Regions from separate parts of the Lactobacillus sp. JM1 genome, predicted to be linked through region 4. Evidence: predicted binding sites of a transcription regulator. Region 4 holds the regulator's gene; each other region holds the start of a gene.
The links. The regulator Rex, encoded in region 4, represses fermentation and respiration genes when NADH is low (regulators of the CRP and FNR family bind a similar motif). The targets are predictions, from matches to a motif close to TTGTGAANTANTTCACAA.

Region 1: the regulator Rex is predicted to act here: its motif matches at 1,786-1,803, upstream of adhE (bifunctional acetaldehyde-CoA/alcohol dehydrogenase).
Region 2: the regulator Rex is predicted to act here: its motif matches at 3,833-3,850, upstream of F3I00_RS02625 (FAD-binding protein).
Region 3: the regulator Rex is predicted to act here: its motif matches at 3,573-3,590, upstream of F3I00_RS09960 (alpha-hydroxy-acid oxidizing protein).

The regions. Positions count from the first base shown of each region.
Region 1 covers NZ_CP044412.1:1,622,696-1,630,668, forward strand. The annotation lists gene adhE (bifunctional acetaldehyde-CoA/alcohol dehydrogenase) at 1-1,611, opposite strand, end outside; gene F3I00_RS08310 (amino acid permease) at 1,917-3,290, shown strand; partial or broken gene F3I00_RS08315 (ISL3 family transposase) at 3,434-4,710, shown strand; tRNA gene F3I00_RS08320 (tRNA-Asn) at 4,882-4,954, opposite strand; rRNA gene rrf (5S ribosomal RNA) at 4,968-5,084, opposite strand; rRNA gene F3I00_RS08330 (23S ribosomal RNA) at 5,145-7,973, opposite strand, start outside.
Region 2 covers NZ_CP044412.1:524,509-532,481, reverse strand. The annotation lists gene glsA (glutaminase A) at 1-328, opposite strand, end outside; gene F3I00_RS02630 (DASS family sodium-coupled anion symporter) at 456-1,871, opposite strand; gene F3I00_RS02625 (FAD-binding protein) at 1,898-3,691, opposite strand; gene F3I00_RS02620 (LysR family transcriptional regulator) at 3,902-4,786, shown strand; gene lacG (6-phospho-beta-galactosidase) at 4,923-6,350, opposite strand; gene F3I00_RS02610 (lactose/cellobiose PTS transporter subunit IIB) at 6,366-7,973, opposite strand, start outside.
Region 3 covers NZ_CP044412.1:1,952,919-1,960,891, reverse strand. The annotation lists gene F3I00_RS09980 (NCS2 family permease) at 1-326, opposite strand, end outside; gene F3I00_RS09975 (MerR family transcriptional regulator) at 631-1,365, shown strand; gene F3I00_RS09970 (hypothetical protein) at 1,710-1,892, opposite strand; gene F3I00_RS09965 (NCS2 family permease) at 2,122-3,432, opposite strand; gene F3I00_RS09960 (alpha-hydroxy-acid oxidizing protein) at 3,672-4,910, shown strand; gene F3I00_RS09955 (AraC family transcriptional regulator) at 5,143-6,180, opposite strand; gene F3I00_RS09950 (MFS transporter) at 6,303-7,577, shown strand; gene F3I00_RS09945 (family 78 glycoside hydrolase catalytic domain) at 7,592-7,973, shown strand, end outside.
Region 4 covers NZ_CP044412.1:415,842-423,814, forward strand. The annotation lists gene F3I00_RS02100 (helix-turn-helix domain-containing protein) at 1-501, shown strand, start outside; gene F3I00_RS02105 (hypothetical protein) at 603-1,067, shown strand; partial or broken gene F3I00_RS02110 (ABC-F family ATP-binding cassette domain-containing protein) at 1,203-3,134, opposite strand; gene F3I00_RS02115 (redox-sensing transcriptional repressor Rex) at 3,300-3,944, shown strand; gene F3I00_RS02120 (TIGR00730 family Rossman fold protein) at 4,082-4,648, shown strand; gene F3I00_RS02125 (LytTR family DNA-binding domain-containing protein) at 4,819-5,277, shown strand; gene F3I00_RS02130 (hypothetical protein) at 5,274-6,032, shown strand; gene groES (co-chaperone GroES) at 6,540-6,824, shown strand; gene groL (chaperonin GroEL) at 6,856-7,973, shown strand, end outside.

The sequences.
Region 1 (7,973 bases), 790 kb from region 4:
GTGAACACCATCAGCAATTATAGTGGTATCTGGATCTTTAGTTACTGCTTGAAAGACTTCATAGCTCTTCTTTCCACGACGTTGACTAATGATATCAGTAATTTCATTAATGTACTTACTTGCTACGCCTTCATCAGTCACAATGAAAAATCTTTCAACATCTGGCATATGTTTTAAGTAATTTGCAGCATTATGTTCAAAATACGTCTTCTTTGGTACTTTAATCCACTGCATATTATCGCGACGCTTTGCAACCGTCTTAATATTAAGCAAGTCTCTAGCACCAATATTATGTGAGAAAGTATTTGCTCCGTATGAACCAGTTCCCAAAGTAAGAGAAGGAAGCATATTGTTGTATAAATCACCAACCCCACCAACTGAAGCAGGAGAGTTTACTAAGATACGACATGCATCCATTTTCATTGAAAAGTCATCAATAACCTTTTCATCTTGTGAGTGAACGCCAGCAGTATGTCCACGCCCACCATAGTTTAGAAGATCAGTACAAATCTTATAGGCATCTTCATGATCTTTAGCCTTGTACATAGTAAATACTGGAGAAAGTTTTTCAGCAGATAAAGGATACTTTTTACCTACACCCTTATATTCAGCAATGATTACTTTGGTATCTTCTGGAACATCTACGCCACATAACTTAGCAATTTGATAAGCTGAACGTCCTGCAACTGGACCAGCAACTGTTCCTCTTCTAGGATCGATAAACTTTTCTTCAAATTTTTTAATTTCATCTGGTTTCAAGAAATAGCAGTTCCAAGACCTAAATTCATCTTTTACTTTGTTGTAAATTTCTTCATCAACTACTACAGAGTTTTCAGATGAACAAATCATTCCATTATCAAAAGTCTTAGACAAGACAATGTCATAAACAGATTCTGGAATATTAGCAGTCTTTTCAATATAAGATGGACCATTACCAGGACCAACACCAATAGCGGGCTTACCAGATGAATAAGCTGCCTTAACCATTCCGGGACCACCAGTAGCCAAGATAGTTTGAACATTTGGATGATTCATTAAAGCACTAGTGGCTTCAAGACTTGGATATTCAATCCATTGAATGGCGTCTTTAGGTGCACCCGCCTTAATTGCAGCCTCACGAATAATTTCACCAGTTTTTACACAACTCTTCTGTGCTTGTGGGTGGAAGCCAAAAATAATAGCATTTCTAGTCTTCAAAGCAAGCATTGCCTTAAAAATTACAGTTGAAGTTGGGTTAGTAACTGGAGTTACTCCAGCAATTACACCCTTAGGTTCAGCAATTTTGACTAATTGCTTTTCCTTATCTTCTTCAATAACACCTACAGTTTTCTCGTGGCGAAGACTGTTCCAAATATTTTCACTAGCGAACATGTTCTTGATCGTTTTGTCTTCTACTACACCACGACCAGTTTCCTCAACTGCCATTTTTGCAAGAAGGTAACTATTTTGCTCTCCAGCACTTGCAATAGCCTCACATATTTTGTCAACTTGTTCTTGATCGAAATCGGCCATCTCATCTAAAGCAACGTGAGCTTTTTCAACATAACCATCAATCATTTTATTTACATCAATTGTTTCTTCTTCTTTTGTAGCCTTTTTATCTTGCACCATCTAAATTGGGCCTCCTACTCGGAAATCTAGGCATATTTTCATGAACAATGACAGTATAGCGCCTATCTTAGACATTTGTAAATGACTTTGTGCACTCTTTTACAAATTCACAATATGATAAAAAGTAAGAAATAGCTGTTTTAAGTAATGATATCGTTTACATTTTTGATAATATTGAAAAATATTTCACAATATAACTTTGATTTACAATCTTATAAAAAATATTAAAACCTATACGTTTTAACTATTGTCATAGATTTTTATGTTAAAATTTTAATAAACTATGAAAGGAGTTTTACATCTTAATGTCAAAAAACAACTCAGAAACATCTGAGATTAAAACTATGAAGCGTAGTTTAACAAATACCCATATCCAACTAATTGCATTAGGGGGAACAATTGGAACTGGGCTTTTTCTAGGAGTCGGAAACAGTATTGAACTAGCCGGGCCAGCAGTAATTTTTATTTATTGCCTAGTTGGTTTCTTCCTTTTTCTTTTAATGAGAGCACTAGGAGAATTGATACTTTCTGATATTAAGAAAAATACCTATATCGATTTTATTACAGAATACCTAGGAAAAAGTATTGGTACAACAACTGGATATTTATATTGGTTTAGTTGGCTGACGTTAGCTATGGCAGAAATTACCGCTTTAGGTATTTACTTTCAATATTGGTGGCCAAATTTGCAAAGCTGGATTCCAGGATTGATTACTTTATTGTTTTTACTATCTATTAACCTAATTTCAGCTCGAGTATTCGGTAACTTAGAATTTAGCTTTGCAATTATTAAAATCGTAACAATTATTGCGTTTGTTATTCTAATTTTTTATTTATTAATCACAAACTCTGCAACAAAATACGGACACGTAAGCTGGCAGAATATGGTTATTGATGGCGGAATTTTCGCTAAAGGTCCCAAAGGTTTTTTATTAGGTTTCCAAATGGTTATCTTCAGTTTTATCGGAGTTGAGTTAATTGGATTAACAGCTGCAGAAGCCAAAGAGCCTAAAAAAACAATTACTCGAGCAGTTGATCAATTACCAATTAGAATCATTTTATTCTACGTCTTAGCAATTTTAAGTATCTTATTAGCTATCCCTTGGGATAAGGTGTCCACGTCTAGTTCACCTTTTGTTCAAGCATTAGGTGCTACTGGTATCAAAAATGCTGGCTCAATAATTAACTTTGTTGTAATAAGTGCAGCTATTTCATCAACCAATAGTTTTATCTATAGTGCAGGGCGGTTATTATTTTCAATAAATTACAAGGGTAAAACTAAATTAAGTAAGCATTTAGGAAAACTAGATCGGCGACAATTACCTAAAAATGCATTAATATTTTCAACAATTTTAATCGCTTTAGCACCACTTTTGAATTTCTTTTTAAAAGATGCCTTTACTTTCATTTCTGCTACAGCGACCAGCATGTTTTTAGTAATTTGGTCAATCATGATCATTACCCATATGACTTATCGAAAGAAGACACCAGAAAATGAATTACCAACATTCAAAATGCCCTTATATCCTCTATCTGATGTGGCAGTATTAACTTTCTTTCTTGCTATGATTATCATTCTTTTAATTTTTCCAAATTATCGTATTCCAATGATTAGTGCAGGCATAATTTTCGCAGTACTTGTATGTATAACTCACTTTATACAGAAAAAAATGAATTAATTCTTTAGGCTCTATAATAAATCCTGTTGATGGATATCTATGATATTCTATCGACAGGATTTTTTATTGCATAAAGAAAGAGGCCATAAGCCTCATTGCATTAAATCTTCTGATTCCACTCTAAAGAATAAAGGTGATTGCTTATGTCCTCTAACAATGATTGTATTAAATTTCATCTCAATATTGAAGACCCTAATATTGTTTTTTCTGATTATTTTAAAAAATATATTAACGGCAAATATCATAGCGTTTATCAAGCCGAGCTTATTCAGCCTTCTTGTCCTTTTTGCCATTCAACTAATCTTAAACATAATGGACACTATACTTCTAACGTGCGCTTTATTACTGCTGATGCTAGCCATCCAGCTATTATCAGACTTAATAAACAGCGTGTTTTATGCAATGACTGCCCTAAAAGATCTATGGCTCAGTCTAGCCTTGTTAATAAATATTGCCACATTTCTAACGCTTCTAAACGTAAGGTCTTAGCTGCTCTTACAGAAAATCGCTCTATGACTAGTATTGCTCGAGAACATAACTTATCAGTTAATACGGTTCAAAGAGTCTTGGAATCTTGTTCTTCTAAGTTCTACGATCATTTTGAACGTCTTCCTGAACACTTAGCTTTTGATGAATTTAAAGGCGTTGGCAAGAAACTTTACTTTATTTGCTTAGATGGTGATTCTCACCAAGTAGTCCAAATTCTTAGAACGCGTTTTAAGCCTGAAATCTTGCGTTACTTCTACAAATTTACTCCTAAAGCTCAGGCTATGGTTAAGACAGTAACCATGGATCTCAACTGCTATTATCCAATCGTGGCTAGAGAGCTATTTCCCAATGCCCAGATTGTCATTGATCGTTTCCACATGGTTCAGATGCTCACCAGATCTTTTAACAGCTTGCGTGTTCAGACTATGAAACAATTTAAGAAACAAAGCCGTGAATACAATCTCTTAAAATCTACCTGGAAGCTCTATCTCATGAAATATGACAAGCTCAATAAAAAGACGCCTTACTATGACTGGCATTTTAAAGACTATTTGACTCAAGAGCATGTTGTTTTAGACGGCTTGGACTGCAGTAAAGAGCTTGAAAACACATATTGGGTTATGCAAGCCTTTATGGCTGCTATTCAAAACAAAGATGAAAAAAGATTATTCACTTACTTCATTCAAAACAAGCTATCGGGAAACAAATGCATCAGACATTATTAACTTTTAAACATAATTATACTGGTGTACTAAATGGCATCTCTTCCAGCTATTCTAATGGCTGTCTTGAAGGTGTCAATCGTAAGATTAAGCAAATTGAACGTACTGTATATAGCTATAGCAGTTTTAGCCATCTATTAATCAGAATCAGACTAGAAGAAAATATCATAAAAGAAAAGGAATCAAACAACTATTCTTTAGTTGCTTAATTCCTTAATCTAATAAAAAATTGGCCATCAACAAGATTTGCAAAACAGCCATTCTTTACAGTCTCTAGTTAACTCTAGAGACTGTTTTATATACTAATTAAACCTAAGCAAACAAAAAAGGAGAATGAAGTTATTTCTCCATTCTCCCTCTTTTATTTCTTCATTTACTTACTCCGGCTGTCAGACTCGAACTGACGACAACCTGATTAACAGTCAGGTGCTCTACCAACTGAGCTAAGCCGGAATATTAAAAAAGAGCACGGCGACTGCCTACCCTCGCAGGCAGTTTCCCACCAACTACTCTCGGCGTTAAGAAGCTTAACTTCTGTGTTCGGCATGGGAACAGGTGTATCCTTCTTGCCATCGCCACCGTACTCTTTCTGAGCTTTTACACTCAAAACTGAATATAATCTTCCGCTCTAAACCTTTGAGCTTTGGTCAAGTGCTCGACTGATTAGTACTAGTCCGCTCCACATATCGCTATGCTTCCACTCCTAGCCTATCTACCTCATCGTCTTTAAGGTGTCTTACTGCTTGCGCATCGGAAATCTCATCTTGAGGGGGGCTTCGCACTTAGATGCTTTCAGCGCTTATCCCTTCCATACATAGCTACCCAGCGATGCCTTTGGCAAGACAACTGGTACACCAGCGGTATGTCCATCCCGGTCCTCTCGTACTAAGGACAGCTCCTCTCAAATTTCCTACGCCCACGACGGATAGGGACCGAACTGTCTCACGACGTTCTGAACCCAGCTCGCGTGCCGCTTTAATGGGCGAACAGCCCAACCCTTGGGACCGACTTCAGCCCCAGGATGCGACGAGCCGACATCGAGGTGCCAAACCTCCCCGTCGATGTGAACTCTTGGGGGAGATAAGCCTGTTATCCCCAGGGTAGCTTTTATCCGTTGAGTGATGGCCTTTCCATGCAGTACCACCAGATCACTAAGCCCGACTTTCGTCCCTGCTCGAGGTGTACCTCTCGCAGTCAAGCTCCCTTATACCTTTACACTCTGCGAATGATTTCCAACCATTCTGAGGGAACCTTTGGGCGCCTCCGTTACATTTTAGGAGGCGACCGCCCCAGTCAAACTGCCCACCTGACACTGTCCTCCAGAACGCTCAGCTCTGCGAGTTAGAGGATCCATCAAACAAGGGTAGTATCCCAACATTGCCTCCAGTAAGACTAGCGTCCTACTTTCTCTGGCTCCTACCTATCCTGTACATGTTTAACAAATACTCAATATCAAGCTACAGTAAAGCTCCATGGGGTCTTTCCGTCCTGTCGCGGGTAACCCGCATCTTCACGGGTATTATAATTTCACCGAGTCTCTCGTTGAGACAGTGCCCAAATCATTACACCTTTCGTGCAGGTCGGAACTTACCCGACAAGGAATTTCGCTACCTTAGGACCGTTATAGTTACGGCCGCCGTTTACTGGGGCTTCAATTCAAACCTTCGCTTGCGCTAAGCTCTCCTCTTAACCTTCCAGCACCGGGCAGGTGTCAGCACCTATACGTCATCTTACGATTTTGCAGATACCTGTGTTTTTGATAAACAGTTGTTTGGGCCTATTCACTGCGGCTGATCTTTTACCATCAGCACCCCTTCTCCCGAAGTTACGGGGTCATTTTGCCGAGTTCCTTAACGAGAGTTCTCTCGCTCACCTGAGTGTTCTCCACTCGACTACCTGTGTCGGTTTGCGGTACGGGTAAAATTGCTCTGGCTAGAAGCTTTTCTTGGCAGTGTGACATCATGACCTTCGCTACTTTGATTTCACTCCGCGTCACAGCTTGAAATCTAAACATAAGCATTTGACTCATCTTTTTTCTTACTGCTTGCACATGTTTTTCCAGCTACATGCGTCATTAGCCTCCTGCGTCCCTCCTTTGCTCTTATCGAACAATTTCAGTACAGGAATCTCTACCTGTTGTCCATCGGCTACGCCTCTCGGCCTTACCTTAGGTCCCGACTTACCCTGGGCGGACGAGCCTGCCCCAGGAAACCTTAGTCTTTCGGCGGATAGGATTCTCACCTATCTTTCGCTACTCATACCGGCATTCTCACTTCTAAGCGCTCCATTAGTCCTCTCGATCTAACTTCGCCGCTCTTAGAACGCTCTCCTACCACGCATATCCTTTGATATGCATCCACAGTTTCGGTACTATGCTTAGCCCCGGTACATTTTCGGCGCAGCGTCACTCGACTAGTGAGCTATTACGCACTCTTTAAATGGTGGCTGCTTCTAAGCCAACATCCTAGTTGTCTACGCAACTCCACATCCTTTTCCACTTAGCATAGATTTGGGGACCTTAACTGGTGATCTGGGCTGTTTCCCTTTCGACTACGGATCTTATCACTCGCAGTCTGACTCCCGTGCATTGATATCTGGCATTCGGAGTTTATCTGGATTCAGTAACCCCTGACGGGCCCCTAGTCCAAACAGCGCTCTACCTCCATTATCATTCACACGAGGCTAGCCCTAAAGCTATTTCGGAGAGAACCAGCTATCTCCAAGTTCGTTTGGAATTTCACCGCTACCCACAACTCATCCCCGCGATTTTTAACTCACGTGGGTTCGGTCCTCCAGCGTGTTTTACCACGCCTTCAACCTGGTCATGGGTAGGTCACTTGGTTTCGGGTCTACGTCATGATACTCTCTCGCCCTCTTCAGACTCGCTTTCGCTCCGGCTCCGTCTTTTCTGACTTAACCTTGCACCATAACGTAACTCGCCGGTTCATTCTACAAAAGGCACGCCATTACACTTTAATGTGCTTTGACTACTTGTAGGCACACGGTTTCAGGTTCTCTTTCACTCCCCTTCCGGGGTTCTTTTCACCTTTCCCTCACGGTACTGGTTCACTATCGGTCACTAGTTAGTATTTAGCCTTGCGAGATGGTCCTCGCGGTTTCAATCGGGATTCCTCGTGTCCCGACCTACTCAGGATCCTGCTAAGTCTCTCTGCAATTTCGCTTACGGGGCTCTCACCCTCTCTGGCTTATCTTTCCAGATAATTCTGCTATCGCTTCAAGTACTTTATTGCAGTCCTACTACCCCAACTGGCAAGCCAGCTGGTTTGGGCTCTTTCCTGTTCGCTCGCCGCTACTTGGGAAATCGATTTTTCTTTCTCTTCCTGCAGCTACTTAGATGTTTCAGTTCACTGCGTCTTCCTTCAACAGCCTTAACAGCTCTTGATAATACCTCGCGGTATTGGGTTCCCCCCATTCGGATATCTCCGGATCATCGCTTACTTACTGCTCCCCG
Region 2 (7,973 bases), 110 kb from region 4:
GATTCAGTGGATATTTGGCCTTTTCAATCTCCATATTAAGAATTGAATTAAAGGCAAAACTGGTTTGACGAGATCCAACATGCTTAAATACTTCTTGGATCCCCATCTTCTTTATAGCAAGCATCAAGGTAATTACTTTTGAAATACTCTCGATTGCAAATCGAACTTCACTTTGCCCAGCTTCACCAATTTCGCCATCATCTAAATCATAAAGCGCTACTCCTAATTGCTTAGGGTTAACTTCTGCTAAGGCAGGAATATAACTTGCAACTTTACCTTCTTTTTCCTTAGCTAAATTTTTCTGAACTAATTGCTCTAATTGAATCATAGCTATTTCTTTTCTATGAAAAACACACTCTCACTTTAAGCATAGATGATTCAATTGATTAGGTGAAATATTTGAGATTACAAAATAAAATATCAGCGATAACATGCACCGCTGATATTTTATTTTTTTACCAAAAACCAATTATTTTAGTCCAAAGCAGACCGCCGCCAAGCCATACAATATTCAAAGAGACACCGAAAATTGCGGACAATTTCCACCAATCTGATGATTTTACATATCCTGTAGTTGAAAGAAGTGCAGCTGGTCCAGCTGAATAAGGAGTCGTTGAACAAAAGATCGACCCTGCAAAGCCTAGCATTAATCCCGCCATTAGCTTTGGAACACCAGCTCCAAGTGCAATTGATAGAAAACCTGCTAAAACGGCTGAACTTTGCGTAGTAATAGATGGGAACATATAGTGAATATAGAAGTAAACCAAGAATAGAATTACTAAGACCCAAACCCAGTTAACGCCATGAAGCATTAGACCTAATTCCTTTGAGAACCAAGGGAAAAATCCTAATTTCATTAATTTCTGTGACATAAGCATTACAATTGATAGCCATACAATCAAGCTCCAAGCACCCTTTTGATCCATCATATCTTTAACAGTAATGACACCTGAAATTAACAAAATTGAAACTGCGATAAAACCAACTAAAGTTGCATCAATTCCAATACTTGATCCTAATAACCATAAAAGTAATGCCAAAACAAATACGCAAGCCATAATCTTTTCAGCAGGCGTCATTTTTCCCATTTCTTCAAGCTTTTTACTTGCCCATGCATTAGCATTAGGTGTTTCTTTAACTTCTGGTGGATAAATTTTATATAAAATAAATGGTACTAAAATTAGAGAAATTAGACCTGGAACAATTGCTGCTAAAAACCATTGCATCCATGAGACAGTAATTCCTTGCGTTTTTGCAATACCTAAAGCAACCATATTTCCAGCTAGTCCAGTTAAAAACATAGTTGAAGTTACAATATTTACCTCGTACTCGTTAAAAATCAAATACGATCCTAACTTTCTTTGTGTACCTTCTTTTGGATCTGACCCCATTTGTCTAGATAAGGCGTCAATAATTGGATACATAATACCATTAACACGTGCAATATTGCTTGGAATGGCAATCGCCATTAAGGTTTCAACCGTTGAAAGTGAATAAGCTAAGCCAATTGTTCTTTTACCAAAAGACCTAATAAATAGATAAGCAACACGTTTACCCAATCCTGATCTAATAAATCCAGCAGACATGAACAAGCACATTGCAATTAACCAAACAGTCGTATTCCCAAAAGATGCAGATACTTCTTTAATATTAAAAATATGAAGTAGCGTACCAATTGTAACAGCAACCAAAGTAGAACCAACCATCGGTAATGGTTTAGTAATACATGCCACGATTGTGGCAATAAATAAGGCAAATAAATGCCATGCAATTGGTGTTATTGCAGCCGGTCTAAAAGGTGTAATGATCCACAATACACATCCAATAATTACTGGAAGTATAAATCCCTTCCAATTTACTTTTGCTAACATTTGTATATCTTCTCCCCTAACCAAAGCTATTTGCTTTTACGAGCATTCTCTATTGCTTGTTTAACAGCATCTTTAAATGCTCTACTAGTTGTACTTGCACCAGAAACTGAGTCCACGTCAGCAGAATTATGGTCGAGCATTTCTTGGGTCAATTTTGGTATTGCCTGACCACCCAAATCGCCAGATTCTTTTTCTTGAAGCGTTTCGATATTCTTTAAGTTTTGATTTTCATCTAAAGTTACACGAACAACAATTGGAAGATCATTAATCCCTTGATCGCTTGACCCAATTCCTTGATTTTTACCAGCTTCAAAATGCATCTTAACTTGATGTGCATCACTCTTTAAATCTTCATGAACTTGACTTGCGCTAGTAACAGCATCTGGAAGATCTACGTTATTCTTTATTTTTGCTGCATTAGTTCCAGCAATCTTTCCTGAAATTAATAAATCAGCAATTGAATTGGCCCCTAAATACTTAGTGGCAAAAATGTCTCCTAATTCTCCGGCTTCATATAAATTAGGAATTGCCTTTCCATCAAGTCCAATTACTTCACATTTAGAATTTCTCTGTGCACCACCATGTGTATGCAAAATATTATGACGAACAGGAATTGCATAGTATGGGCCTTCTTTTAAAGATCTCATAGTTTCAATTTTTCTGTTCAAAAACATATCTCGTTTTTTCACATCAGTTAAGAAATTAAAGTCTTCAACTGCCTGCTTTAAATATGGCGCATCAATTTTTTTAGATAATTTTTCAATTGAATCAGCTTTAATTGCATATGAAATCAATTCTTTAATTTGATCTGCCTTAGCTGACTGATCGTTAGAAAGCTGCTCATATTGAGCTTGATCCATAATGATATGTGGATGATTTTGATTAGGAATCATAACCCAATTTCCATGATTGTACTTGTAGCCATGACGATCTTCTTCATCTTCTCTAAAGTAACGAGTTCCATCATCCCCTGCCACAAAAATTGACCCATTAAATAAGCTCTTCCAATTAATCATGTAAGCAAATTTTTCTCGTGGTTCATTTTGTCTAAGTGATAAGCCATGTGAATCGTAGTTAGACATATGCCATAATCGCGCACCTGCTTCAACAGCAAGATCAATTCCCTTACCACGGTTATACAAAGTACCAATTGGCGCAAGCGAACCTTGACCCAAAAAGTCTTGAATCATACTTTGATTATTTTCAAAACCGCCTAGACTTAAGACAACTCCTCTTTTAGCAGCAACATTTACTTCTCTATTATTTCGCTTAATAACAGCACCCATTACTGTATTAGTTTCTGGATCTTGAATTAAGTGCTCTGCTGGCGATTCAAACCAAATATCAATTTTGTCTAATCGATCAAAAACTTGCTTACGAAGCAATTTCCAAAATCCGCCATTGTACATCCCTTTAGTCATACTTTGAGACTGCATAGAAGCTGCATCTTTATATTCTGGATATTCTCCATTTGGTCTTCTACCCGTTGGTTGAGCTTCAATTCCAAAATACTTTTTTGAATACTCCTTCATTTGCATTACATTTTTGATAAAGGTATCTAAAGCTTCTTCATCATACTTAAATGGATAATAGGTCTGCTTATAGTATTCTTTCAGTTGATCGAAATTTGATCCCCAAGCAAAAGCACCGCCAGCATATCTAGTATTACCACCTTCGCTTCCTTCAGGAGCAGCATCAATCAAAAGAACTTTTGCATTATTATCAGCAGCAAAACGCGCTGCACCTGCTCCGGCGCCACCAAAACCAATTACAATTACATCATATGTGGCATCCCAAGATACTTTCGTCTTATACACCATATGCTCTTCTCCTCACAAACTTGTTTCATCCTTTACACATAGCAATTTATATCTCTTTATAAACTTTTTCTAGTGGGTAATTGTGAATAAAATTGAACTACTCAACTCTATAAAACCGCATATATCATAGCTTCCTTGCAATTGTGAAAAATGTAACTTATAATTAAAAAAGATTAGTTTATAAAAAATATTTATAAAAGAGATAATAATATGAACGATAAGGATCTATTATATTTTTGCAAATTAGTTGAAACGCAGAACTATACCGTGACTGCTAATTCATTCAACGTTACACAACCGACAATTTCGATGGCGATTAAGCGACTTCAAAATAGATTTGATGATCCCTTGATTTTTCAAAAGAATCGCAAAAGTAGAATTACACTCTCACCCGCAGGTGAATTACTTTATCAGAAAGCCAAATATCTTTTAAAAGAAATGGCAAGTATCGATTACGACGTTAAACACGCCAATATTAAAAAAATTAGAGTAGCCTTTTCTGGGATTGCTGGTAGTATTTATATTCCTGAAATTATAGAAAAATTTTATAAAGAAGACATTGTTAACCTGTTAGATGCTCGCTTAGAAAGAAGTGCGACTGCATTTAAAGATTTAAATAATGGCGATGTAGACGTTGCTATCTATTCTTGGATGGTGCCAATCAACGATCCTGCCTATTTTATCCGTAATTTAGATAGAACAGAGTTAGTTATCATTACCGGTAAAGATGATCCTTGGAAAAATAAAAAAGTCATTGATGCCCAGGAATTAAGAAACCGCAAGTTTGTGGCCAGACAAAAAGGTTACTTAACCAGAGAATGTTTGGAAGAAGAGGCAAAGCTCGGCGATTTTACTCCAAACATTTTATACACGGCTCGAACAATGAAGCTAATGATCGATTTAGTTAAAAGAAACGTTGGTATTGCTCTAGCAATGGAGAATTCCGTTAAAGAGGAAAAGGATCTCCACATAATTCGTCTTCGTTCAGGACAAAAACTCTGGGCATACATGCAAATTGCAATGAGAAAAAGTTTTATTCCCAATAAATATCAAAAACAAGGAATTGACATTCTTCGGAAGTTCCATCTAAATTAAACAAAACCAGCTAAGCATTGAATGCTTGGCTGGTTTTTACCTGCACGTTTACTTGAACTTAATATATACTTCTAAACTTTTCCATCAAAAAAAATAAGTACTTTCATTTAGTACTTAGCTTTTACAAATGATTTTTTTAATCAATAGAAGGAATTTCTCGAGTTTCAGCTAATTTCTTATACCAATATGCACTCTTTTTGGCATAACGCTTCTGCGTCTTAAAATCGACATAGAATAAGCCATAACGCTTTGAATAACCATTCGTCCAAGAGAACATATCTTGCAGTGACCATACAAAGTAACCATTGACTGGAATACCAGCTTCAATTGCCTTAGCTACTTCTTCCATATGTTGCTTTAGATAATCAATTCTTGGTGTATCATCGATGATCTTATCTTCGCCTTCAAACTTATCTTTATAACCCATTCCGTTTTCGGTAATATAGATTGAATGAACTAAAGGATAATCATCGTAAACACGCTTCAATTGATCATACATCCCTTGTGGATAAATGATCCAATCCCAATCAGTTGCTGGCAAGTCCTTCGGGTGAATTTCTTCACCAACGCCTTTCATACGGTTGACATCAGTTCCCTTTTCACCAGTACCGTTATGAATGATTTCGGTGTCACCATGATATTCTTTCATAAACTTCGAGAAGTAATAGTTAACTCCCACAAAGTCTAATTGCTTTGCAGCTTTAAGAAGTACTTTTTCATCTTCTGGCTTGATGTCAATCATTTGTTGACCATTAGCATCAATAATCTCTTTTACTAAAGCAAGCGTATGCTTAGAATACTTACCAGCTAACGTTCCATCAAGATAAAACTTATTTTCTAAAACATCTTTTAATTCAGCAGCATGCTTGTCACCTTCGCTGTCTGTTGCTGGATAAACAGTTTGAAGAGCATGAACAATACCAATTTGGCCAGTATAGCCTGCTTCTTTATAAGCATTAACAATCCGGGCATGAACTAGATTCTGGTTATATTCAGCTTTAAAACACTTATCAAATTGATCCTTGTATGCAGGAGGGAATGTTCCACCAACATATTGTTGACCAGCCATTGATGTAGGTTCGTTAATGGTAATCCAGTATCTAACTTCGCCAGCATACTCCTTAAAGCAGAACTTAGCATATTCAACAAAAGCATCTAACATTTCTTGTGATAGCCAGCCACCCTTGTCTTGCAAGGCTTGTGGTGTATCAAAGTGATGAAGCGTTACGAAAGGTTCTACGCCTTCTTCATGACATTTCTTAAATAACTTGTGGTAGTATTCAACACCTCTTGGCTCAATTCTTCCTTCACCTTCAGGGAAAATTCTTGCCCAGTCAATTGAAACTCTAATTGCGTTAATGTGAAACTTTTTACATAATTCTAAGTCTTCTGGATAACGGTGGTAAAAATCACAAGCTGGATCTGGATTAATTGTTCCTTGTTCACGCAAGTACTTATCCCAGATTACTTCACCTTTACCATCTTCTTTTGTTGCGCCTTCACATTGGTAAGCAGCAGTTGCACCGCCAAAGTAAAATCCTTTTGGAAATTTAAATTCTTTCATTAATTTTTACCTCAATTACTTATCTTCATTCTTGCCTTCAAGGCTATCAACAACAAACTTAAATGCTAAATCAGGTTTCTGAGTTAATTCAATGTACTGACGTCCAGTAGTAGTGACTAATTTAGAACCGTCATGATCAGCAATTTCTTTCAAGTTATCCTTCATACTATCCATCTGTGGAGCCAAAATAATTAAGTCCATATCATGAATAATATCCATGTGTTGACCATAAGCACGAGCTGCTGCGTGAAGTGGCAAATTACGTTCTTTAGCCATCTTGTTTAAGGCCTTAGCTAAGATACCTGAAGTACCACCACCGGCACAGATAACCATTACGTTAGTATCTTTGGTAATACCTTCTTTAGCTTCTTTGTCAGTAGCTGCAAGGCTAGCAGTTGAATCATCAGTAGCAGTAGCTACGCCAGAAGCTTGTTCTGCAGCAAGCTTAGCTTGTTCTTGTTTGTACAAATCGTTGTCGTAGAACTTAAAGAATGGAATCCAAATTAAAGTATCAACAACTAAAGTTAAAATTACATAAACAAATGATAAACCAGCAAAACCAGAAGATACGATAATACCAATTGGAGCTGGAACAGTCCAAGGTAAAGTGTTGTATAAAGCGTTCATGTGAAGAACTTGAACAAAGAATTTATAAGCACAGACATTGAACATTGGTGTTACCAAAAATGGAATGAAGAATACTGGGTTCATGATAATTGGAGCACCAAACAAAATAGGTTCGTTAACTGAGAAACATCCAGGAATAACTGCGGCTTTACCAGCAGCCTTGTTTTGAGCTGATTTAGCTAAAAGTAAGAAGATGAATGGAACTACGAAAGTTGATCCAGTACCACCCATGTTCATAACGTAGTCTTGACAGTTAATAGTTAAAGCATGGCTTGCTTGCATTCCTGCATGAACTAATTGTTGGTTCAAACCAACGTTAGTAGTCTCAATTGCAGCTACGGCTGGTGCAACAATTGAAGGACCTTGTACACCAACGAACCAGAAGAATGCCATCGCACCAGCAACTAATGCTAAACCACCATAAGTATCACTTGCGTGGAATAATGGTGAAAGAACCTTTACTACACATTCTGATAAATTTGCACCAAAGAATTGATTTAATACAATTTGTACCAACCAGAATAATGCTACTGAAAAAGTCATTGGAAAAATGTCTTTAAAAGTTTGAGCAATGTTTTGTGGTACAACATCAGGCATTTTAATAGTTACATTGTTCTTAACACATGCATAGTAAATATTAGGTACGATCAAACCAACAATATATGAAGCGATTAATCCTTGCGTACCTAAGTAAGTTAAATCTAATCCATTTTTACCAACTTTAATAGCAATAATAATGAATGAAATTTCAGCAGCTAAGATAACGTTCATTGGATTAATCTGGTTTGTCTTAGGAAGCTTTAAGTTCTTATAATCAGTTAAATTCTTCGCACAAGTTGCAGTTACATATAAAGCAAGCAAGCCCATTGAATAGCTATAAGGCAAAACCAATGCATTTTCTACTGCCTTAGGCCAATAAAATCCCCATGCGTTTGGTACATATGCAATCAGCGTAAACAAACTTGAAAACAAAATAATTGGCATGGCAGCAATAAA
Region 3 (7,973 bases), 460 kb from region 4:
GCAACAAAAACAGCAGCTAAAGCAGTTTGCCATTTAACGTGCATTCCTAAGCAGACGGTGTAAGTAAAGAATGCGTTAAGTCCCAAGGTTGGTGCAGAAGCAATAGGGTAATTGGCAACTAGTCCCATTACAATACACGTGAAAGCAGCAGATAAGGCTGTTGCAGTAAACAGCGCTCCCTTGTTCATGCCACTTGCTCCTAAAACAGCTGGGTTAACAAACAGAATGTAAGACATACTCACAAACGTAGTTAGTCCAGCTAAAAACTCTGTTTTAAATGAAGTGTGGTTTTCATTTAAATGGAAAAATTTACCAATTGAATTCATGTAACCCTCCAGATGTGGTAATGTTCGTATTTTAAAGAAAAAGAAGCTTTAAAATGATTTACTTGTGTTCTTAGTCATCTAAAAGCGAATCTTCAACTAAAATTATATCTAAAATATTAACCATTTCAAGAATAATAGTCAAAATTATTCGATTAAACTAATCTAGAGGCAGACAATAGTACCTAAAATAGCATATTTTTGGCAGAATCCGAACATTATGGCCCGGGAAATATAATATTTTATAATTTAAATATTGACTTTGACCTTGCGTTAATTGATATCTTGAAGCTAGGAGGTGAAAGTAATGCAAGAAAAATATTCAATTGGTGAAGTAGCTGCGATGCTGGAAGTAAGTACGCGTACTCTAAGATTCTATGATGAAAAAGGGCTTGTTAAGCCGGCTTATACGGAAGAGAATGGCTATCGTTTTTATGAAAAAGAACAGATAAGGCAGATAGAATTAATTTTGTTTCTAAAAGATCTTGGCTTTTCGTTGAAACAAATAAAAACGCTCATTCAAGATGAGCGCGGAAGTAAATCGCTTGAGTTGCTTTTAAAGCAGCAGTATCAAGAAAACAAACAAAAAATCAACGAATTGACTGCAAAGCAAAAACAGATAGAACATTTACAAAAAATAGGTGTTTTATCTGCCGCATTAACCAATTTTTCTGACATTACAAGTATTATGAGAAAAGAAAAGAATTTGACAGCTTTGAGAAGCAGACTCTTGGTATGGGGTGGACTCCTAACGCTATTTGAGATAGCAGGAATTGGAACTGCACTTTATTTATATCAGATGAAGATGACGACAATATTAGTAATTGAAGTCGTAGCTTTAATTGCAATAGTTTTTGCAACAGCTTGGGGATTATCAAGGTATTACTATGAACAAGTTGAATATGTTTGCCCAAATTGCGGAGATGTCTTTATTCCATCATTTTTAACTTTTAATTTATCTCCGCACACACCTAAGTTTAGAAAATTAACTTGTCCAAAATGTGGAAAGAAATCATATTGCTTAGAAATTTGTAGAGACTAGGGTAAAATGTACAAATCTAAAAATGATATTTATTAATAAATACTATGATATAATCAAGTATGAAAAAAGGAGATCCGCGGATCTCCTTATACAGCCCGCTTTAAGAGCGGTGGCTTTTAATGTTAAGATGACGAAAACGACGCTCTATAACTCGCCAAAGTTATAGGTAGAGCGGCGTTTTTATTTTTTGTGGTGGTCTATATAGGTTAGCAGAGCTAGCACAAACATACTAATTAAATTGGTAAAGTTTGTGTTTAAAGTATGAATATTAAGACTTTTGCTGGCAGATATAATTAGAAATTAAAAAGCTCGTGCGAATGCACGGGCTTTTTTGTGGGATGGAATTATTCCTCTTTGTTAATTTTAATAAAAACTAAAGTCATCGCCGCGATACTAATGATAGCAACTAAAAGGTAAGTTGGATCTAATGGATTATGCTGAAGAGCATTCCAAACGATGTAAGTAACACTAAAAATTATGCTAAGTATATAGACTAGCTTAAAAATAGTCTTACCAGTAATGATCATTTTTATTCCTCCTGTCGTTACTATAATAATTGTCAAACAGTTGAGTGGGGAAAATAAAGGTTACTTTTATACTTATATTATACTATGGGCGGCTTAATTATAGATGCTGTAAAGTATACTTTACGAAAATACGTAATTTTGTTAAGTATACTTTATAAAAATCACGCCAATAAAAAATACCGATTATCAAGATGGATGATAATCGGTATTTTTGTTAGTGAATTTTAGCTTACTTAAAATTCAAAACCCACAAGAAGATGATGAATACGACAAACAGTACCCACATCATTGGGCTGACTTCTTTACCACGCTTTGCAGAAACCATACAAATTGGGTAAGTAATCATCCCTAATGCTAAACCATCAGAAATTGAGTAGGTAAGTGGCATACCAAGTAAAATCAAAAATGCAGGAACGGCAATTTCTAACTTATTCCAGTGAATGTGAGCAGTGTTTTGTGCCATTAAAACTCCAACAATAATTAGGGCTGGAGCAGTTACTTGAGTAGTGAACACCCCAAGTAATGGACTAAAGATCATTGAAATCAGGAAGAAGATGGCAACAAAGACTGCAGTTAAACCTGAACGTCCACCAACTGCAATACCAGCACTTGATTCAACAAAGGCTCCAACAGGTGAAGTACCAAAGATAGAACCAAACATCATAGCAGTTGAATCTGCGGCTAATGCTTTACCAACACGTGGCATTTTGTTGTTCTTCATAAAGCCAGCTTGTTGAGCAAGACCAATTAAAGTACCAGCAGTATCAAAGAATGTAACAAGTAAGAAAGTTAAAACAACAACCCACATTTGCAGAGAATTAATGTCTTTAACGTGGAAAACTGCTTGACCAAAGGTAGGTGCAAGACTTGGCGCTAAAGAAATGAACTTGTGTGGTACGGCAATTTGACCAGTACAAATGCCAAAGATTGAGGCAGCAATCATTCCGATGAAAATCGCACCTGGAACGCCTAAAATCATTAAGATTACAGTAACAATTAAACCAAAAATCGTAATCCAAACAAGCGGGTTATGAAGTGATCCTAAACCAACTAAAGTAGATTTGTTAGCAACAATTAAACCACCATTTTGTAAACCTAGGAAGGCAATAAAAAGACCAATACCTGATGAAATGGCAAATTTAAGGTCTGAAGGGATAGAGTCAATGATCTTTTCTCTTAATTTAAATAAAGTAATTAAAATAAAGATAATTGATGCAACAAAAACACTGGCTAAGGCAGTTTCCCAAGATACCTTCATGCCAATACATACGGTATAGGCAAAGAAGGCGTTAATACCTAAGGCAGGTGCTTCACCAATCGGATAGTTAGCTACAATACCCATAATTGCTGTACCAAGAGCCGCAGCTAAAGCAGTTGCAGTAAATACAGCGCCAGTATTCATGCCGCTAGCACCAAGAACACTTGGGTTAACGAAGAGAATATAAGACATACTAATAAAGGTTGTTAGACCTGCAATAAATTCAGTTCTAACATTAGTTCCCAACTTTTCTAAATGAAAGTAGTTTTTGATAAAATTCATTTTGTCCTCCAGACATAATGTTCGCTTTTTAGCTTTAAATAAGCAACTTTTACAGTGTAGCATTCTGATAAATAAATGTAAACACGAATTTTAATTAAAGAAAGCGCTACAAAGAACATGGATAGTGAGCATATCGGACTTAGTGAATTATTTCATAATAGCTTTTATTTAATAAATTAATGAAATCGTCCTAAAATTAAGGTGTATAGAAACCTACTTAATGATTGGAGGAAATATCGATGACAACTTACTATAAAGGGTTCCCACAAAGTACTAGAGAAGAAAAACTACACATGGTTAACTTGGATGAACTGGAAAACGAAGCGAAATATGTAATACCAGAAGCTGCTTATTACTACATTGCTAGTGGTGCAGAAAATGAATGGACTTGGCGGAATAATACACAAGCTTTTAACCATTTTCAAATTGTGCCTCGTGCTTTAACTGGGATGCAGGATCCAGAACTGAATACTGAATTTTTAGGGATGAAGTTAAAGACACCAGTTATGATCTGTCCAATTGCCTGCCATGGTATTGCAAATGCCGAAGCCGAAATTGATACTGCTAAGGGTGCAAAAGCTGCCGGTGCTTTGTTTGGAATGAGTACCTATGCAAATAAGAGTGTTCAAGATGTGCAAAGCGCAGTAGGCGACTCCCCACGGTTTATGCAATTATATCTAAGCAAGAACTGGGACTTTAATAAAATGGTAATTGAAGAATCAGTTAAAGCCGGCTTTACCGGTTTCTTCTTAACTGTAGATGCGCTAGTTAGTGGCTATCGTGAAGCAAATTTACGGACTAACTTTACATATCCTGTTCCACTTGCTTTCTTTAATGAATGGACTGGTGGAAAAGGAGAGGGACAAAGTGTTGCTGAAATGTACGCTTCATCTGCTCAAAATATTGGGCCAGATGATATTCGTAAGATTAAGGACATTGCTGATGTGCCTGTAATTGTTAAGGGCGTTGAATGTGCTGAAGATGCGATGCTTGCAATTGGTGCTGGTGCAGATGGAATTGTAGTTTCTAATCATGGAGGCCGTGAAGTTGATGGGGCTCCTGCTACAATTGATGTTTTGCCTGAGATCGCGAAGGCTGTGAAGAGTTGTGATCGCCCCGTTCCAATTATCCTTGATGGCGGCGTTCGTCGTGGTTCACACGTCTTTAAGGCATTGGCATTAGGTGCTGACTTAGTTGGTATTGGTCGTCCATTCTTATACGGCTTAGCACTTGGTGGTGCTCAAGGTGTTCAGTCAGTTATTGAGCAATTGAATAAGGAATTGTTGATTGATATGCAATTGACTGGTTGTAAGACGATTGACGATATTAAACATGCTAAAATTGATCATCTTGACTACACTGCTGATTGGGGGATTTCTTCAACGAGTAAGAGTGTTATGAAGCCATATCCTGTTACTAAGGAAAATCAATTAACTGGTGAAGCTGCAGATGCAGTAAGTGGCGCTTCAAGACATTAGTTTAATGATGTGAGTATATGAAAAAAGCGGCCTAACGACCGCCTAAGCACTATTCTGCGCATTAAATTATAAAGCAGATAGTAACACTGTTCCTATTATGTGTTGCTTTACATGAACTTCATTTAGTTTTACATGAACTTAATGAATTACTTCATTAGTAACAAACATAATTATTGTAAGCTTACTGACTTTTGTAGTGTTGGTAAGTTTTTTTATATTAAAAATTAATTTCTTAATTTTCGCTAAAGTAGGGATTAGGAATTAAAGAGTCGCCATCTAGACTTTTAGGAAGTCTAATTCGCTTTCTATATTCAGTGGGGGTGATCTTTAGATAAGATTTAAATAATCTGAATAGGGATGAGTGATTGTCATACCCAACATATTCAGAAATTTGATCCATATTTAAATTAGTACTTTGAAGTAAATTGCAAGCAATATTTAGTTTGCGCATTTGAAGAAGCTCTTTAAATGTGTGATTAGTTTCTTTAGATATTTTATTTCCCAGGTAGTTTTTATTGTATCCAAATTTATCCGCTAACTCTCTTAGAGTAATGTCTTTAAAGTTGTCATTCATATAATTAATTACAGGATATAGGGACTTTTCATCAATTGATGAAAAGTTTATTTTTTTGCTTTTAATTAAGGCGTTTGGTGCGCAAATGAAGCTTTGTAATAAGTATTTTAATAGTTGATTATTTGATCCGTCGTTATTAAGCCCTTTGTTAATAATGTCTTCAATAATATTTTTGAAAACTAAGTCTTTATTTAAGTCTAAAACTAAGTAATTGTTATGAGAAAAATTTCGCTTAGTACAGTTGATTAAAAAAGATACGAGGAGATTATTTTTATCATGGAGGTTACTAGTTAAATCATTAATTTCGTAATCATCTCTAATTAAAATATTAACTAAGATGTCTTGCCTTCGCGCATAGTTAATTCTTTGCTGAATTTCACGATCCATGATAATTAGATTGCCCGGCGTTAAAGTAATTAATTTATCGTCAATGTATTGAATACTACGGCCTTGATAGCAATAATTCATTTCGATAAATTTATGTTTATGAGCCGGAATATAAGAAAAACGATTAGATTGGGTAACTGCAATTCTGCCTTGATCAAAAAAGTGCCAAAAAGGCATTCGTGCAATTGAATCTTCAATGTTCTCTGGACTTGTTGGAACATCTTGAACATTTTTACCATTGTTATTAATTTGTTCTTGTTCAATAGGAGTAACTTGAAAAAGCTGCTTTTGTATTGAAGAAGTAATCATTTTTACCTCACCTTTTGTCTATATAATCTGTACTTTTGCAACCAATCTAATACTATCACAATACTGAAAGCGATTACAATATGATCCATAATTATTAGTGAAATGAGCGAGGAGGAAAAATTATGGACGCTTCGGTAGAAAATAACTTAGTAAAAAAATATCAACCATTAGCTATTGCAGCAGGCTTGGGATCAGTATTAGGGTCTGGAATAATAGTTGGAATGTCCGCAACTATTACTGTTTGGCAAGTTGGATTACATATGACAAATAATCAAGTAGGGGTTATATCAGGTGCATTGACTTTTGCAATTGCAATTGGATCGTTATTAGCAGGACAAATAACTAAAATATTTGGACTAGCAAAATCATTTAATTGGATGGATTTTATTTACGCTGTCGGTGCTTTGATTTGCGTGTTTGCACCTAACTATTTCACTCTATTGGTTGGAGCAATAGTAGCTGGTTTTGCATCAGGAGCAGATTTACCTATTAGTTTGACTATGATTTCTCATGATGCTCCTGATGATAAAACATCGTCGAAATTAGTTGCGTCTACACAAATCTTTTGGCAAATTGGTGTATTCGCATCTTATGGTGCAGCATTTATTGTTTCGAAAATGGCTGGAGATTCTGGAGCTAGAGTCGTATTTGGATGCTTAACTGCATTAGCCTTATTTATTTGGGTCTGGCGTACATTTTCTAAAAAGTTTAAGGAATTCCATGAAAAAGGAAATAAACGTCAATTAGAAAATAGTAGTAAATCTGGAGAAAAAGTATCAGTTACTAAAGTATTATTTGGTGAGAATAAATCAAAATATCTTCCAATATTTATTTGTATTATGATGTTCTACATTTGTTGGAACTTATTAGCAAATACTTTCGGTCAATTTCAAACATTTATGTTAGTTCAAGCGCATGCTTCTCAAAGCTTTGCTACAGGAGCTGGATTAGTATTGAACTTTATTTCATTATTCGCAACAATGGCATTTGCCAAGGCTGCAGGTAGTAAATATAGAAATGTATATTTTGTAATCGGAATGGCAATTCAATTTATAGCTATGTTTTCATTAGCAATTCTAAGTCATGCTTTATGGCCAATCGTAATTGCTATTGGTGTGATGAGTATCGGTAGCAACATTGCTGGTGAAGCAATTTATAAAGTTTGGACGCAAGAAGCATTTCCAATTGAGACTAGATCAGCAATTCAAGGATTTATTGGTGGATTTTCAAGATTCTTATGTGGTGTATTTGCGTTTGTAACACCAGCATTGGTTGTTCAAAGTGTCATTAAAAAAACAATGTTTGGATTTTCAGGGATGATCCTTGTAGCATTTGTTTTTGGTCTAATAATGATCAAATTAGAAAAGAAATATAATATTCGGCAAGATCAAAAGTAATAGGAGTAATTAAAATGGCTTTTAAGTTTCAAGTTCATTCTGATATTGAATTTAATCATAATCGTGATTTTTTAGAAAAAGCAGATAAATATAAACCAAAATTACATCAACAAATAGTAAATGGAAAAAGATTAGTTAAAGTAATAAAGGATTCCGCTAAATTAGAAAATACTGGTGTTAAGAAAGTAGCAGACATCTCTAATCTTAAAAATATGGGCATGACACGTGACGATAAAATAGTTATTGATTTTGGTCAACATTGTGTAGGTCAGTTTTCAATTCATATTGAACATCAAGGGTCTCCAATGGATGCTCCGTTAGCTTTTAAAATAAAGTTTGCTGAAATGCCAAATGAATTTAATTATAAGTCAGAAGACTACCATGGCTGGCTAAGTA
Region 4 (7,973 bases):
GAGCATCAGATTTTTAAATATCGAACCGTAATTGCTATCGCATCTTTAGAAAATAATTTAGCTGACTTAAGTCCATCTTTTAAAAATAAAATAGTTACTAAATTTTCCGAGCATGAAAATTGGTTTGAAAATATTGGAGCATTACAGTTATTTTCTGACTGTATGAAAATATTTACTTTGGAACAGCTAGACTATTTTCTTAGTCAACTGTTAAAGCATTATCAAAAACATACTTATTCTGAAAGTATGCAAGAAAGAATAGCAATTATTTGCAATAATTATCTTTGCTATTGTTATAAGCAAAAAATAGCTGGAAGTAATATTCAAAATGCATTGAGCTATTTAAAAAATTTAGAACCGATTGGTCATTTTTTACTTTGTAAAATATGTTATGATCTATATTTTTATTTATTTGAAGGCAATACAGGAAAAGCAGATGAAATAAAGAAATTGCTGATTAATTGTGGATATCAAGACTGTATTGAACGGTGGCAAATTTAGTTGTGTCTGACGTAACTAATTAAGTAAATATGAAAAAAGATGTGATAATTGTGAGCAATAAAATATAAGTAGGTTACATTTACCTAGAAGGGAGGACAAAGATGAAAAATAAGAAATTAGTTGTGACTGCTTTGGTAGCTTTATTACTTTTAGTAGGCGGTGGAGTATGGTTTTATCATAATCAGACGACTGTCCCTAAAAGCTGGGTTAATCAAAGCTTAATGACTTTGGAAAAATCAGATAATAAACTGAGTAATTCTTTTTATTTGATGTTTGACAAAAATACAGCCTATCTGGCTACACGCTTAGGGGGTAATGAAGAAAGCAAACCTTCAAAATTAAGTAAAGACATTCTAAATGCTTTTTCATTGAAAGAAAATGAACGTCCACAAGCAGGCCAATGGGTAAAATTAGGCAGAGTTAAAACCGAAAAGTTGAGAAATGGTTACAAGTTTAAAACGCGTAAAGTAACTTTCATTTTAAAAAAGACTTCTAACGGTGCCTATCAAAGTCAAGATGGTACTTATTGGCAATTTGTTCCAGAAGGAGTGGCAGAAAGTAAATAATCAAAATGGATATAAGTGATATTAATATTAACCAATATAAAAAATATGCCTAATTAGATTTTGTTAGTCTAACTAGGCATATTTTTATTTATAAGTATTGTAGAAATTGAGTATAGTCAATCTTGATCTTTTACTTTATTCAAATTCATCTAGTGCATCCAAGGCATTTTCCCAGTCACTATTTGCCTGGTCTAATTGCTCTTGAACTGCAGATAATTTTTCTTGCAGTGGTCCAAGCTTTTCAAATGAAGCGGCAATATCTGGATTTGCCATTTCAGTTTGAATTTCTTTTTCTTCTGCTTCTAATTTTTCAATCTTAGCTTCGGCATCGCTAACTGCACGTTCTAATTTTCTCTTTTGAGAATCGCGTGCTTTTTATTCTTGATAAGATAGTTTACCTTTATTTTGACTGGCAGCCGGAGTGGTTTCAGTTTCTGCTTTTTGTGCTTCTGCTTCTTGAGCAGCTGCAGCTTGCTTAGCATTTTCATCTAGGTAGTAAGAATAGTTACCATTATAGATCTTAGCGTGGCCATCGCGAACAGAAATAATCTTGTTAGCTAACTCATTAATGAAGTAACGGTCGTGAGAAACGAAGAGCAATGTTCCATCGTAATTATCTAGTGCTTCTTCAAGAACTTCTTTAGCTTCAATATCTAAGTGGTTGGTAGGTTCGTCCATTAGTAAGAAGTTATCTTTTTCAAGAGACAAAACAGTTAGAGTCAGTCGCGCTTTTTGACCACCAGATAATTGACCAACTGTCTTATCAATATCTTCGGCAGTGAACAAGAAGGAAGCCAAAATAGATCGGACGTCTTTTTCAGGCATTGTCTTGTGACGATCCCAAATTGTATCAAGAACAGTTTTTGAAGGATCTAAACTTTGGAGTTCTTGATCATAGTAACCAATATCTAAACTTGCACCATATTTAATTGAACCACCTTTTGGTTCAAGCTTTTTCATAATGGTTTTGAGCAAGGTAGACTTACCAATTCCGTTAGGGCCGATAATAGCAACGCGGTCATTCTTATTGACTTGGAAGTCGATATCGGAAACCATTACCTTATCAGGATAGCCGATCGTCAGATCCTTAGCGATCAGTACTTCTTTTCCAGAAGGACGTTCGCTAGTGAAGTTAATACGAACTTTTTGCTTGTGCTTAGGTGGCTTGATACGCTCCATCTTGTCCAAAACTTTACGCCGGCTTTGGGCGCGTTTAGTAGTAGAAGCACGAACTAGGTTCTTTTGAATGAACTCTTCTTCCTTTTTAATCTTTTCTTGCTGTTTTTCATAAGCGGCTTCTTGCTGGCTATCCATCAATTCACGTTCTTTAACGTATTGACTGTAATTACCCTTGAAAGTAGTCAGCTTTCCAAAGTTCAGTTCAAAAATTTGATTAGCTAAGTGATCTAAGAAGTACTGGTCGTGAGAAACAGTAATAATTGCGCCTTGATAATTCTTTAGGAACGCTTCTAACCAATCTAAAGTATCTAAGTCAAGGTAGTTAGTAGGTTCGTCAAGCAGCAGTACTGGTGGCTTTTGTAAAAGCAATTTAACAAAGGCAAGTCGTGTCTTTTCACCGCCAGAAAGGGTGCCAATTACCTTATTCCAAGTATTTTCTTTAAAATTAAAACCGTTAAGAATACTCTTAATTTCAGCCTGGTAGGTAAAGCCGCCTTCTTGTTCGAAGTCGTAAGCTAATTGATCATACCGCTTGAGCAAGTCTTCATCTTCGGGATGGTCGGCAATTTGCTCTTGCATTTTAGTGATTTTTTTATTTTTTTCGATTAAGTCATTAAAGACAGTAAGCATTTCATCCCAGATTGTTTTGTCTTCATCGAGGCCATTTTCCTGGGCGATGTAGCCGACTTTTAATCCCTTATTAATAGTAAATTGACCACTAGTTGGTTCTTGTTGACCAGTCATGATCTTTAATAAGGTAGTTTTTCCGGCTCCATTAGGTCCAACAAGACCGATTCTGGCATTGTCAGGAACCGAGAAAGAAATGTTACTGAAGATAGTATTGCCTCCAAAACGTTGTTCGAGGTCTTGAGCTTGTGCAATAATCATAATTATTTTCTCCTAGTGCTTATTTTAACATAGTGAATCTTTTAAATTTTATGAAAATATGGCCTTTGTGAAAATTGTTTCTTGATTTATCCTTAAAGAATGCCTATTATTAGTTTGATTAGTAAATATTTCACATTCGTATTTATAAAAGAAAGAGGCCTCTTAATGGATGAAATTAAGATTCCTAAGGCTACTGCCAGACGCTTGCCGCTATATTATCGCTATTTAATCTTTTTAAATGATGAAGGAAAAGAAAAAGTGTCCTCAACTGAACTTGCGGAAGCAGTTCAAGTTGACAGTGCTTCAATTCGTCGTGATTTTTCTTACTTTGGTGCCTTAGGTAAGCGTGGCTATGGCTATGATGTTAAGAACTTGCTTAATTTCTTTAAAAAGATTTTGAACCAAGATACTTTAACTAACGTTGCCTTAGTTGGTGTTGGTAATATGGGACATGCGCTTTTGAATTATAACTTCAAGCGTACTAATAATATCAGAATTAGCGCTGCTTTTGACATTAATCCTGAAATTACTGGAACAATTATGTCAGGTGTGCCTGTTTATGATATGAGTGAAATGAAGAAGCAGCTTCGTGAGCAACAAATTACGATTGCAATCCTTTGTGTACCGCAAACAGCAGCCCAAAAGACTGCCAATGAAATGTTTGATGCCGGGATTAAAGGGATCATGAACTTTACGCCACTTCGTTTATCTGCACCTTCTAGTGTTCGTGTACAAAATGTTGACTTGGCAACTGAACTTCAAACTTTAATCTACTTCTTGGATTCAGATAAAGATAAGAACAAAAAATAATTTACTATTAATATAGCTTTTGCACAAGCTTAACTAGGCTTGTGCATTTTTTATACATTTTTATTTGTAATCAGAGAGAAAATAATTTTAAGATAAATAGGCATAGAATTTTTAAATTTAGAAATAAGGTAGATAAAATGATTAAAAAAATGGCAGTTTATTGTGGTGCACGCTCAGGTAACCGCCCTGAATATGCTAAAGCTGCTTATGAATTTGGTAAAAAAATGGCAGACCACCAGATCGAGCTAGTCTATGGCGGCGGTAAGTATGGTTTAATGCGAGCAGTTGCTGACGGCGTTTTAGAAAATGGCGGTATTGTTCATGGCATTATTACTGAAGAATTAAAAGATCGTGGTGCAGCTTACGATAAGGTGCAAGATTTTCGCGTGGTCCCAAGTATGGATAAGCGCAAAGATACGATGATGAACTTGGCTGATGGGATGGTAGCTCTTCCTGGCAGTATTGGTACTTTAGAAGAAATAAGTCAAGCTATTTCTTGGACTGCAATTGGCGATAATGCTAAGCCCGTTGCTTTTTATAACTATGCTGGCTTTTATGATTATTTAGATAAGCTATTAAAGCGCATGAATCAGGATGATTTTTTAGAAAATATTTACTTAGATACGGTCTATTTTGGAACTGATTTTGATAAGATTTTGCAGTTTATGGAGGATTATCAGGCTCCAGCTTATCGTGAATATTGATTTATTAAACTAAAGAAGTATAGCCTAAATTTTCCCCTCGTATTTAGGGTCATGCTTCTTTTTTTGACCACTTAGAACTTTAAAATGACCACTTAGTCAATTTCACTAGATTTTAATCTTATATTCATGTTTAATATAAATATCAAGAACGAAACAAGGAAGTGAGAATTGTGAAAGTTAAGCTTGAACTTGATCCAGATCAGCAAGAGACAGAAATAACAATTCATGCTAAAAGCTTAACGCCTGAAGTAGAAAGAATATATCATCAACTTCAAACTGATTCAGAACATCCTGATCAAATTGAGGGGATGATGGACAATACTTCTTATTATTTAAGTATTAACAATATTCTCTTTTTTGAAACAGACGCTAAGCAGGTAATGGCGCATACGACGAGGAATGCATATTTTGTTAAGTATAAATTATATGAACTAGAAAACTTATTAAGTGGGCAGTTCATGCGAGTATCGAAATCGACTATTTTAAATTTAGATCAGATTTACGCTGTTACTAAATCGATTTCTAATTGTCAGATTAAGTTTCATGATTCCTATAAGACAGTCTATGTTTCAAGAAGATATTACCGAGATTTAAATGAAAGATTAAAAGAGAGAAGGGCATTATCATGAGAAAGGCCAGTTTTGGAAGAATTCTTTGGGGATTAGGTTTGCTTGCGGCAGCTGCGTTTTTAGTTTTAGATCAGCTCCACTTGATGCCATTAGAATTAGGCTTTTGGGCAATTTTTTGGACAGTAGTCTTTGGAGCAACCTTAATTACTTCTTTAATTAATAAAAGTTTAGGCGGCAGCATCTTTTCAATTGCTTTCCTATTAATTATTTATGCTAAACCACTTCATATTGAACGTATTGTTCCTTGGACAGTACTTTTAGCAGCATTCTTAATTTGGGGAGGTTTGAGATTAATCTTCAAAAAAAGCTGGAAGCCGACTGTGATTATCAATGGTGAAAAAGTTAATGCTAATTGGTCAGACTTGAAGGCACCACATAAATTTAAGGCTGAGCATGTATTTTCTGATACGTCTAGTTCAGATAATGATGACAATATTGTGATTAGCGAAAAGTTGTCTTCTACTTCACGTTATGTTCATTCGCAACACTTAGAAACGGTGACTGTGAATGTTTCAATGGGAGATGTTAATGTATATCTTGATTCAGCTAAGCCTGCCGGGGATGAAGTACTTGCTAACATCAATATGTCGATGGGAGATATAAATATTTACATTCCAACTTCTTGGCGAGTTGATGATCAACTTGAACATAAATTTGGTGATTTCACTATTGATGGTGATCAACCAGCAGAAGGTCCAACATTAGTACTTCAAGGTCGTGCTAATATGGGGGATGTTACTATTAAGAGAGTTTAGAACTAGAAAAGTCAATCAGCTCTAATTTGAAGTAAAAATTAATTTGCTGTAAAATACTTGTAGTATAAAAAAGGAGAGCTACTGGTAATAGCTCTCCGAAGCACAAGCCGCTAAAAGTGCAGTGGCAAAATTACTATTAGCAAACTAAAAAGTCGCTTTCAACTCTGCCAAAAGTCATCAAGCGGCTTTTTTGTTTGCTTATTTTTTCTTCCACAAATCGTGGATAGCCTTTATCAGTCGTTTTGCAGCTTTTGCTAACTCGGTTAAATCTTTTGCAAGTTTTAGTTTTATTAAAACAAGAACAAGACAATCCATATTAAAATTCAAACAAAGATTCAAGTAAATTGGCACTTTTTAGCACTCAAGCAAGAAAAGTGCTAATTTTTGTGTCTAAATACTTGCTTTTCTTTTATAAACAAGGTACTATCGTAAATGTAAGTTAGCACTTATGAGATATGAGTGCTAAGTGATGTAATAATAGATTAAATATGTACAGGAGGGACTAACGTGTTACAACCAATTGGTGATCGCGTGATCGTTAAAGTAAAAGACGAAGAAGAAGAAAAAGTTGGAGGCATTGTCCTGGCTTCTAACGCTAAAGAAAAGCCTCAAATGGGTGAAATTATTGCCGTAGGAAATGGTAAGCGCAACGCAAACGGCGACTTAATTCCTATGTCAGTTGCAAAAGGTGAAACAGTATTCTTTGATAAATACTCTGGCACTAACTTGAAATACGAAGGCGAAAAGTACTTAGTACTTCGTGAAAGCGACTTATTAGCTGTCGTTAAGTAATTAAATTAGAAATAAAAGGTGGCATATAAATATGGCTAAAGACATTAAATTTTCTGAAAATGCAAGACGCTCATTATTAAAGGGTGTTGATAAATTAGCAGACACTGTTAAGACAACTTTAGGACCTAAGGGTAGAAATGTTGTTTTGGAAAAGAGCTATGGTGCTCCTGACATTACTAACGATGGTGTTACTATCGCTAAGAGTATTGACTTAGAAGATCACTTTGAAAACATGGGTGCAAAGCTTGTTTCTGAAGCTGCACAAAAGACTAACGATATTGCTGGTGACGGTACTACTACTGCTACTGTTTTAACTCAAGCAATTGTTCGTGAAGGTATGAAGAACGTTACTGCTGGTGCTAACCCAGTTGGTATTCGTCGCGGTATTGAAACTGCTACTAAGGCAGCTGTTGACGAATTACACAAGATCAGTCACAAGGTAAGCACCAAGGATGAAATTGCTCAAGTTGCTTCTGTTTCATCAGCTTCAACTGAAGTTGGTAACTTAATTGCTGACGCAATGGAAAAAGTTGGTCACGATGGTGTTATCACAATTGAAGAATCAAAGGGTATTGATACTGAACTTTCAGTAGTTGAAGGTATGCAATTCGATCGTGGTTACTTATCACAATACATGGTAACTGATAACGATAAGATGGAAGCAGACTTAGACAACCCTTACATTTTAATTACTGACAAGAAGATTTCTAACATTCAAGACATCTTGCCATTATTGCAAGAAATCGTTCAACAAGGTAAGAGCTTATTAATCATTGCTGATGATGTTGATGGTGAAGCTCTTCCAACTCTTGTTTTGAACAAGATCCGTGGTACTTTTAATGTTGTTGCTGTTAAGGCTCCTGGCTTTGGCGATCGTCGTAAGGCAATGCTTGAAGATATCGCTATTTTAACTGGTGGTACTGTAATTTCTTCAGACTTAGGTCTTGAATTAAAGGACACTAAGATTGATCAATTAGGTAAGGCTGGCAAGGTCACTGTAACTAAGGATTCAACTACTATTGTTGAAGGTGCTGGCTCAAAGGATGCTATTAGTGAGCGTGTTGACCAAATTAAGAAGCAAATTGCTGACACTACTTCAGACTTTGACCGTGAGAAGTTACAAGAACGTCTTGCTAAGCTTGCTGGTGG